Regions from separate parts of the Paenibacillus protaetiae genome, predicted to be linked through region 2. Evidence: a T-box and tRNA genes for the amino acid it is inferred to sense, from the RefSeq annotation. Region 2 holds a T-box; the other holds one or more tRNA genes.
The links. A T-box is a leader RNA that pairs with one kind of tRNA and senses whether it is charged. The one in region 2 lies ahead of argS (arginine--tRNA ligase), so its partner is inferred to be a tRNA-Arg.
Positions count from the first base shown of each region.

Region 1 (4,422 bases), 130 kb from region 2:
CCCCGCTATCTCCGGCTGGAGGCCGATGGAGACGCTCCTTTCATTGGATACGATTAGATCATCCAAGAAAGGAGCGTTGTTTTATGAAATCACCTTTATCCGCCGCTGCGCCGGCCGCCGCTGTTTTCCGCAATCGGAACTATATATCGCTTATGGCTTCGCAGCTTGTATCCAATTTGGGCGACTGGCTGTACCTGATTGCCCTGCTTACGGTTGTAGGCTTCAAATGGAATGCTACCTCATGGGAAGTTACGCTGATGATGTTATGTATGGTTATTCCGGTGCTAGTGGGCGGCCCGCTGTCCGGCGTGTTAGCCGACCGGATGGAGCGCAAGAAATTAATGGTTTTATCGGACCTCGCCCGCGTTATCATTATGGCTGCCTTTTTGGCCGCCGGCACGCTTTGGCAAGTTTATGCCCTCCTCCTTGTAAAAGGAATATTTGACACTTTGTTTTCTCCCGCCAAAAACGGCAAGCTGAAGGAGATCGTCCCCAAGGAACAACTCGAGCAGGCTATTTCCATTAGCGCAACCATTGAACAAGGCAGCAAAATTATCGGCCCGGCAATCGGCGGTTTCCTGTATGCTGCTTTCGGTGATAATGCCTGCTTTATGATTAACGCTGTCTGCTTCGCCGTTTCGGCTTTGTTTTTGCTCAAAGTGCCCGGCAAACACCAGCTTGTCACGAATAAGCCCAGCCAGAACGCGCAGAACCCGGCCGCTGTGAACAATGGGGCGCCGGCCAATGCCAAAAAAAGATCCGTTATGGCGGATCTGGCAGAAGGCTTGCGAATCATTGCCGGCATTCCCGTTATTGCATACGGTCTGATGGTGCTGGGCATTGTGCTGCTGGTGCTTCAAATCGCTGATTCCCAGGTCGTTGTGTTGTTCCGCGGCATCGAAGGACTGCCGCATGGCTTGCTTGGTTACTGCATTGCTTTAAGCGGGGCTGGCACGTTGCTGGCCACCCTATCCATCCGTTTCCTCAAGTGGCCTCCGCTGACCAAAATGGCTGCTGGCGGCGCCATAATGGGAGTCGTGTTTTCCGCCGCCAGTTTGCTGGCTGCTCATGGACCGTATAATGGGGTTGGCTATTTCCTTCTCGCCGCTTGTTTTATGGTGGCCGGCTTTGGCGCAGGAATGACTTTTTTACCGTTCCAAATTACCGTGCAGCAGCATACGCCGGAATCACTAACCGGGCGCGTGTTCGGAACGGTATCCAGCGTTACATCCTCCGCTGTGCTGCTCGGCCCCTTGCTCGGCGGCCTGCTCGTAACCGCCTACGGCGTAACAACAGCATTCCTGCTGTCCGGCAGCATTATGGCCGGTATCGGGATTTTGCTCCTCCTGTTCAGCAGACGTATAGCAAACAGCCCGGGCATGCACAGGTCCCCCACAGCGGCTGAAGCTGTATCCAAGATGTGAACAACTTGTTCTGTGGATATGTGTACAACATCTCATTTATCTTTTATTAATGCCGTTTATTATTCGGTTGATAATGTGAATAATATTGTGGATAAAATGATAATGCCTGTGTCCGGAGTGCGGATACAGGCATTATCGTCTGCAATAAGAGAACACTCTGGCGCGGAGCTGCCGGCTTAACTACAGGCGAATCCCCGCTTGCTATTCAACCGGATTCCACCGCTTGGGTGTTTTAACCGCATAAACAACAAAAAAAAACCTTGAGTCCTCAAGGTTTTGGTTATTTGCATATGGAGCGGGTGATGGGAATCGAACCCACGCTATTAGCTTGGAAGGCTAAAGTTCTACCATTGAACTACACCCGCAAATCATGGTCGGGATGACACGATTCGAACATGCGACCCCCTGGTCCCAAACCAGGTGCTCTACCAAGCTGAGCTACATCCCGTTAAACATATGTGGTTGAAGAATGGCGTGCCCTGAGAGATTCGAACTCCCGGCCTTTTGATTCGTAGTCAAACGCTCTATCCAGCTGAGCTAAGGGCACATGGAGCGGACGACGAGATTCGAACTCGCGACCCTCGCCTTGGCAAGGCGATGCTCTACCACTGAGCCACGTCCGCAGGATTGCTGCCTTCTTCGTTCTTCGCCGTTTATCGCGGCGACAAGATATAATATATCATCTCTTCAAATGAAATGCAACTGTTTTTTGAAAAACCTTTTGTAAAATTTTTTATGCATTTATTTTCCTCATACAAAATAAATTTATGCGATTTTGGGCTGCATTTCCGTCGCCATCGAACCTTATTTTCCGCCGTTCCAAAGTCCCTGTAATTAAAAAGGCAGGTTGTTCCGAATGGAATCGGACAGCCTGCCTCCGTCATTTTATAACTTCGCTTAAGCGCCTGCAGCCTGCAGTACCTTTTCATGGCCAAAAGCAACTTTGTTTGCAATAGGTTCGCCAGCCAGCGAATAAGGCAAGCAAAGCGGAACGCCTGTGCGCGGATCTGGAATGATATCCGCTTCGATGTTAAACACTTCCCGTAAAATTTCATGTGTCATTACTTCTTCCGGAGAGCCTTCTCCGGATACAGTACCTTTTTTGATCGCAATCATATGGTGCGCATAACGCGATGCATGATTCAAATCATGCACAACCATAACAATCGTCCGATTGTTCATCTCGTTCAGCTTTTGCAGCAACTGCAGCACTTCGAGCTGATGGGCCATATCCAAAAAAGTTGTTGGCTCATCGAGGAAAAGAATGTCCGTCTCTTGAGCAAGCGCCATCGCAATCCAGGCGCGTTGTCTTTGACCGCCGGACAGCTGGTCGACGGGACGGTCGGAGAATTCGCTCATGCCCGTTGCTTCAATCGCCCATTTCACAACCTCCCGGTCTTCCTTCGTTACCGTTCCGAATCCTTTCTGATAAGGGAAACGACCGTAGGAGACTAGCTCAGATACGGTAAGGCCGTCAGGCGCGGTTGGATTTTGCGGGAGAATAGCCAGCTGTTTCGCCACTTCCTTCGTAGACTGCTTATGGATGGACTTCCCGTCCAGAAGCACACTTCCGTTTGCAGGCTGCATAAGGCGTGCCATCGTTTTCAGGATAGTGGACTTGCCGGATCCGTTGGAACCAACAAGCGCCGTAATTTTCCCCTGAGGAATCGCAATATTTAAGTCTTGAACGATTAGCCGATCATCATAAGCAATATCAAGTTTCGAGGTAGTCAGCCGAATCAATGCGTACACACTCCTTTTCCAACCACGCCATGGTGTTGTTGTTTTTATCATTCAAAAATTCAAATTAAAAAGACCGCATTTGAAGTTCAAATGGCTAATGCCTAAATTAGAATCGTTCCAATTATGAGAACCATTATCAATTAAATCCAATGATAATAGTTCTCAGCAGGAAAGTCAATGCTTTAGCCTTTTATTTGCAACAAAATAGTGTGGATAATCGCGATTATGTCCGCATTTATTCACATGTGGATATTCGCCGCTGACCGTTTATTTCAAATGGAAGCCTTGCCGGCTCAAAAACTCGCGCATATGCGTACGGTTGCGGGAAGCCTTCGCTTCCATCGCCTCGGACCAGGTAATGCCCGATTTCCCCTGCGAACGGCTGATCATATAGCTTCTATGGGCATGGTCGTAAGTATGTACCGCCTCCAACACTTTATCGGGTCTATACCGATTCTCCGCATATACCCCTTCCAGCGGCAATCTTGGACGTCTCAGCGGCTCCTGATCCGGTACGCCGATGCACATGCCAAACACAGGATACACGCCTTTCGGCAGCTCCAGCAGCCGTGCAACCTCAGCAGGATCATTGCGGATTCCCCCGATATAGACAATGCCAAGCCCTAACGACTCAGCCGCAATCGCAGCATTTTGTGCCGCAAGCGCCGCATCTACCGTAGCGACAATGAAGTTCTCCGTCATGCCGGCGGGCTCTGTCTCCTCGTCTTTATGCAGCTTAATCGCCTGATCATAACGGTACAAGTCTGCACACCAGACAAGAAAAACCGGTGCTTCCGCTACATAAACCTGATGGCCGCTTAACTCAGCCAGCTTACTGCGAAGCTCCTTATCCGTTATACCGATAATGGAATAAGCTTGCATATTGCTTGAGGTTGAGGCGCTTTGCGCCGCCTCCACAATATCGCGCAGCTGCTCGGGAGAGACAAGCTCATTTGTAAATTTGCGTATGGAACGATGCTGTTTAAGCAGGTTAATCGTTTCGTTCATCAATTATCCACTCTCCTTATCATTCATGGGCTTAGTCTTCTTAAAGATTACCTAACTCGAAGGAAAAATCCAAATCTCATCCAGCGCGCTGCACAAAAAGCTCTTTTTTTGCATCCACAGCAAAAAGCAGAAGCCCCCTGCTGACCAAGAGCTCCCGCTTTTATGTTCAAGCATCACATCTACTTCGCCTTCCCCGGCACTAAACGATGCCATAGCCAAACTGCAATCGAGGCGGCTCCCAAACCTA
Region 1 is NZ_CP035492.1:3,752,440-3,756,861, reverse strand. Features, by position in the region: gene ET464_RS17430 (MFS transporter) at 84-1,424, shown strand; tRNA gene ET464_RS17425 (tRNA-Gly) at 1,716-1,789, opposite strand; tRNA gene ET464_RS17420 (tRNA-Pro) at 1,796-1,872, opposite strand; tRNA gene ET464_RS17415 (tRNA-Arg) at 1,895-1,971, opposite strand; tRNA gene ET464_RS17410 (tRNA-Gly) at 1,973-2,047, opposite strand; gene ET464_RS17405 (ABC transporter ATP-binding protein) at 2,322-3,167, opposite strand; gene nfsA (oxygen-insensitive NADPH nitroreductase) at 3,435-4,175, opposite strand; gene ET464_RS17395 (MFS transporter) at 4,355-4,422, opposite strand, start outside.
Region 1: it encodes a tRNA-Arg, which carries the amino acid that the T-box ahead of argS (arginine--tRNA ligase) is inferred to sense. The anticodon was not compared.

Region 2 (4,422 bases):
CCATACCGTAAAATTGATCAAAGCAGGGAATCAGCTGCCTTCTTTGCTGGTCATAATTGTTTGCGACCGAATCAAACTGTCTTTTGACATTCAGGTTCATAGCGCCGCCTCCTTGTTTCGTGAATTGCTTTTCGATTATCAAATTTGTTCTTATTGTAAAAGAACGGGCGGCAAACAAGAAATATATAAAAGGAATGAAGTTTATAGTGTATTCCTATAAAGCGGCAGAGGCGCAGCAGTGCCGCAAAAGCGGCTTGTACTTGACTTCACGAGGCTTTAGCGGTATTATTACGAATGCACTTTAATAAAAGATAAGGTGATTAAGATGAACTCTAAATTGCAAATTCGGGGCATTGCCGCTTCCGACAAAAACCTAAAAACAGGCTTGTATCAGTTCATTATCACACTGGGCGAAGGTGCAAAAGGAAGAGCTTTCTTCACCAATAAGCCGGAGTGGAAAATGACGGCGGTAACTCGTTTGCTTAACGTGCCGTGCCCGATCTGCCACAAAGATTACTACTGCAACTGCCTGGAGAAAAACGCCGAATACATCGAACGCCAAATTATTGACGGCGATTTGATTTCCAGCGTTCTCGACTAGTTAACACGCAAAGTATAAAACCCGAAGCTTCCCGCGGTTCCGCGGAAGCAGTCGGGTTTTTTTCGTTTAAATTTGCTCCGGCGTTTCGATGCCCAGAATGGCAAGACCTCTCCGGATCGTATCGCCCGCCGCTTCTGTCAGCCGCAGCTTGGCCAGACGTTCAGGCGCATGTTCGGCGAGCACCCGTTCATGCGTATAAAACCGGTTGAACAAGCGGGCCAGCTCCAGCAAATATTTGGCGAGCACGGACGGCTCCGCTTTGTCGGCGGCAAGGCTGACGGCCTCCGGATAGCGGAGCAGCGCGGTCAGCAGCTCCCAGGATGTATCGCTGCTTAGGCAGCTGTAGCCGGGTGCGGCGTCTGCAGCGGTGCTGCCCGGATCGGCGGACTCGCCATCCGTGCCGGCGCCGCCCGCCGATCTGCCCGCCGGTGCAGCTTTTTCGCCGGCAAGAGCTTTGGCAAGCAGGCTTCTTGTGCGCGCATACGTATACTGCAAGTACGGCCCGGTTTCGCCGTCGAACTGGACAATATCCTCCAAGGAGAAATTGACTTCCAACTGGCGAGTATTTTTTAAATCGGCAAATATAACAGCCCCGACGCCAATGGCCTCGGCCACCTGTTCCTTATCCGGCAAATCCGGATTTTTTTGCTCGATTTTGCTCAGCGCATGCTGAACGGCTTCATCCAGCACCTCCTCCAGAAACACAACCTTCCCTTTGCGGGTGGACATTTTGCGGCCTTCGATCTTCATCAGCCCAAACGATATGTGCCGGCACTGTTCTACCCAAGCGTAACCAAGCTTCGCAAGGACGAGAAACAGCTGGCGAAAATGGAGCGCCTGCTCGCCGCCAACCACATACAGCAGCTCATCGCCGCCCATGGCGTTATGCCGGTACAGCGCGGTAGCCAGATCGCGGGTCGCATAAATCGAAGCGCCGTCGGATTTGACAATCAGGCACGGCGGCAGCCCGTATTCGTCCAGCCTTACAACCAGCGCGCCGTCGCTTTCCTCCAGCAGTCCTTTGGCTTCCAGCTCGCGGGTTACGTCATCCATTTTATCGTTGTAAAAACTTTCCCCGAGCACATGGTCGAACCGGACGCCCAGCCGGCTGTACAGCTTGTTGAATTCCTGCATGCTTTCGTCCACGAACTTGCGCCATAGCGGCAAAGCCTGTTCATCGCCGGTTTCCAGCTTATGGAACCAGCTTCTTGCCTCATCCTCCAGCGCGGGCGCCGCTTTCGCTTCCTCATGGAATTTAACGTACAGCTCCAAATACGCTTTAATAGGCCCAAGCTCGGCGATGCGGCTTTCGTCGGCCCACCGCAAATAAGCGGCAATCATTTTGCCGAACTGCGTGCCCCAGTCGCCGATATGGTTGACGCGCACCGTTTCAGCGCCGGTTTGCTCCAGCAGGTTGGCAACCGCATTGCCGATCATTGTTGAACGCAAATGGCCGATGCCAAAAGGTTTCGCTATATTTGGCGAGGAAAGGTCAATTACGATCCGCCGGCCTTCGCGCTGCTTGGATTGGCCGAATTGTTCAGCGCTTGCCGCTTGCAGAATAGACGGCGCCAAGTACGCCCGGTCAAAAGCAAAGTTGACGTAAGGGCCGTCAGCATGCGCGGTAAAGTGTGCTGTCCGGGCATTTAATTGCTCAGCGAGCTGCCGGGCGATAACGGCAGGGCTTTGCTGCATTGCTTTTGCCAGCGCAAAGCATGGAAAAGCGACATCTCCCCGGCCGCGTTCGGCCGGATACTCCAGCATCGCCGGCAGGCGGTCTGCGTCGCCGAACGGATCCGGCAATAAAGCGGCCAAATGAGAAGCGGCGGCATGTTTCAGATTCAGCATCATTGGAATAACCCCCTTTGTATGTTGCGGCAATCTTCGGCAGCCCGGCCGGGCGATTCTGATTTCAAACCAAAAACCCCCGTCTCGTAAGAGACGGGGAATAAGCCCGCGGTGCCACTCTTGTTATCATCGCCGGATAATGCGGAGATGATATCTTTGCCGTTGTAACGGTTCCGAACCGGACGACTCTACCTCACGCTTATAACCTGCAGCGGCATCGAATCGCCATCTCCCGGGCCCTCTTCCCCAAATGTTCCTTGCCGGCTTCTACCAACCCGGCTCGCTGCCAATTCCCATTTGGCTACTTTCCCGTTCGTCAATATTACACGTTATATTAATCGAACTATTCTGAAAAATCAAGCGTAAAATTCGTTTGGCTACGCCGGATCAAACGGCAGCGTATCAATCGCAGATTTAATAATCGCGCACGATTGGCGCATTTGCTCTTTTTCCTTTGGCGTTAAATTCAGCTCGACCACTTCCTTTACGCCCCCTCGGGTAATGATGGCCGGCACGCCGGCACTGATGCCGCGGCAGCCATATTCGCCGTCCAAGATGGTAGAGACGGCAATGATCCGGTGGTCGTCGTTGAATATGGAACGGACAATAAACGCAAGCGCATTGGCGACGCCATAATGGGTAGAGCCTTTCAGGCTGTAAATTTCCCAGCCTACGTTTTTGGTATGGAGCGATATATCCTCCAGGCTGACATGGCCAAACCGCTGCGGATGCTGGCGCAGTATATCAAGCAGCGGCTTGCCGCCGACCGTCACATGCGACCAGGCGGGGAATTGCGATTCGCCGTGCTCGCCAAGCACATAGCCGTGCACGCTGCGCGGATCGACGAGCAGATGCTCGGACAGCAGCGTTTTGAGCCGGGAGGAGTCGATGGACGTTCCCGTGCCGAGCACGTGGCTGCGAGGCAGCCCGGACAGCCGCCAGACGGCATAGGTGACAATATCGACAGGATTGGACGCTGCGAGAAATATGCCTTGAAAACCGCTTGCCATAATCGTCTTGATCATCGGTTCATGAATGTCCATGACTGTATTCAGGAGCTCCAGCCTTGTGCCGCCGTTTGGCGGATAAGCCCCTGCACATAAGATGATGATATCCATGTCGGCGCATTGCTCGTAAGTGCCCTTGTAAACTTTGGTCCGCGAATGGACAAAATCCATGCAATGCGATAAATCAAGCGCCTGGGCGTAGGCGCGGTCGGGCTTGCGGTCAACGAGCATAATTTCATCGCATATGGACTGGTTGATCAAGGAGTAGGCGCAGCTTGAGCCGACATAACCAACGCCGATAATCGCGACTTTTCGCGCTTGGCTTCCCATCCGCCTCATCCTTTCTGTCTTCTGTGCAAGTTATTGCTACTATATGGCGGAAGATGCCGGATGTATGACTTGAAAGGCACGAAGGGCATGGCACCCGAGGAGCGAAAATGCAGCAAGGCCGTCCCGCATCATAACGGAACGGCCTTGCTGCTTATTGGGCCAGCTGTGTAAACCAGGTTATTTCTGTTTGCCTCTGTTACCGATTTCCTCGGTGACGACGAAAGCGAGATCCACATTGTTATACAGCGATAGCACGCCCAGCACCGTATCATCCGGAATGTCCCCGGCCTCTTCTTTCGGAACCGTCAAGGCGATCGCCTGCTGCAGCGCCTCGTTCGCAGCCTGGTTCGGATAAGCGCGGGCATAGAGCTGAACGGGGTCCAGCCCGTTGTTGACGCACCACTGCGCGAATACTAACACCATCATCTGTTCATCCCGTTTGTAGCTTTCGATTATTTGCTGCTCCAGGTTGCTGCTCATAAACTGCATTCACCTCTATTAAATTTTGATCGCTTTTTTATACAACGGATACAGCCATTTTACACCGTTTGCCGTCAGCGTATCGGCCAGCAAATGCGAGGCATATCCAGCGATGGCCGCATTGGCGATTCCATCCAGCCCAAGCTCCTGCTCCAG
Region 2 is NZ_CP035492.1:3,879,090-3,883,511, forward strand. Features, by position in the region: gene ET464_RS17950 (class I SAM-dependent methyltransferase) at 1-100, opposite strand, end outside; gene ET464_RS17955 (hypothetical protein) at 326-601, shown strand; gene argS (arginine--tRNA ligase) at 668-2,452, opposite strand; T-box leader at 2,536-2,775, opposite strand; gene ET464_RS17965 (L-lactate dehydrogenase) at 2,827-3,786, opposite strand; gene ET464_RS17970 (protein YxiS) at 3,964-4,266, opposite strand; gene ET464_RS17975 (metal-dependent hydrolase) at 4,285-4,422, opposite strand, start outside.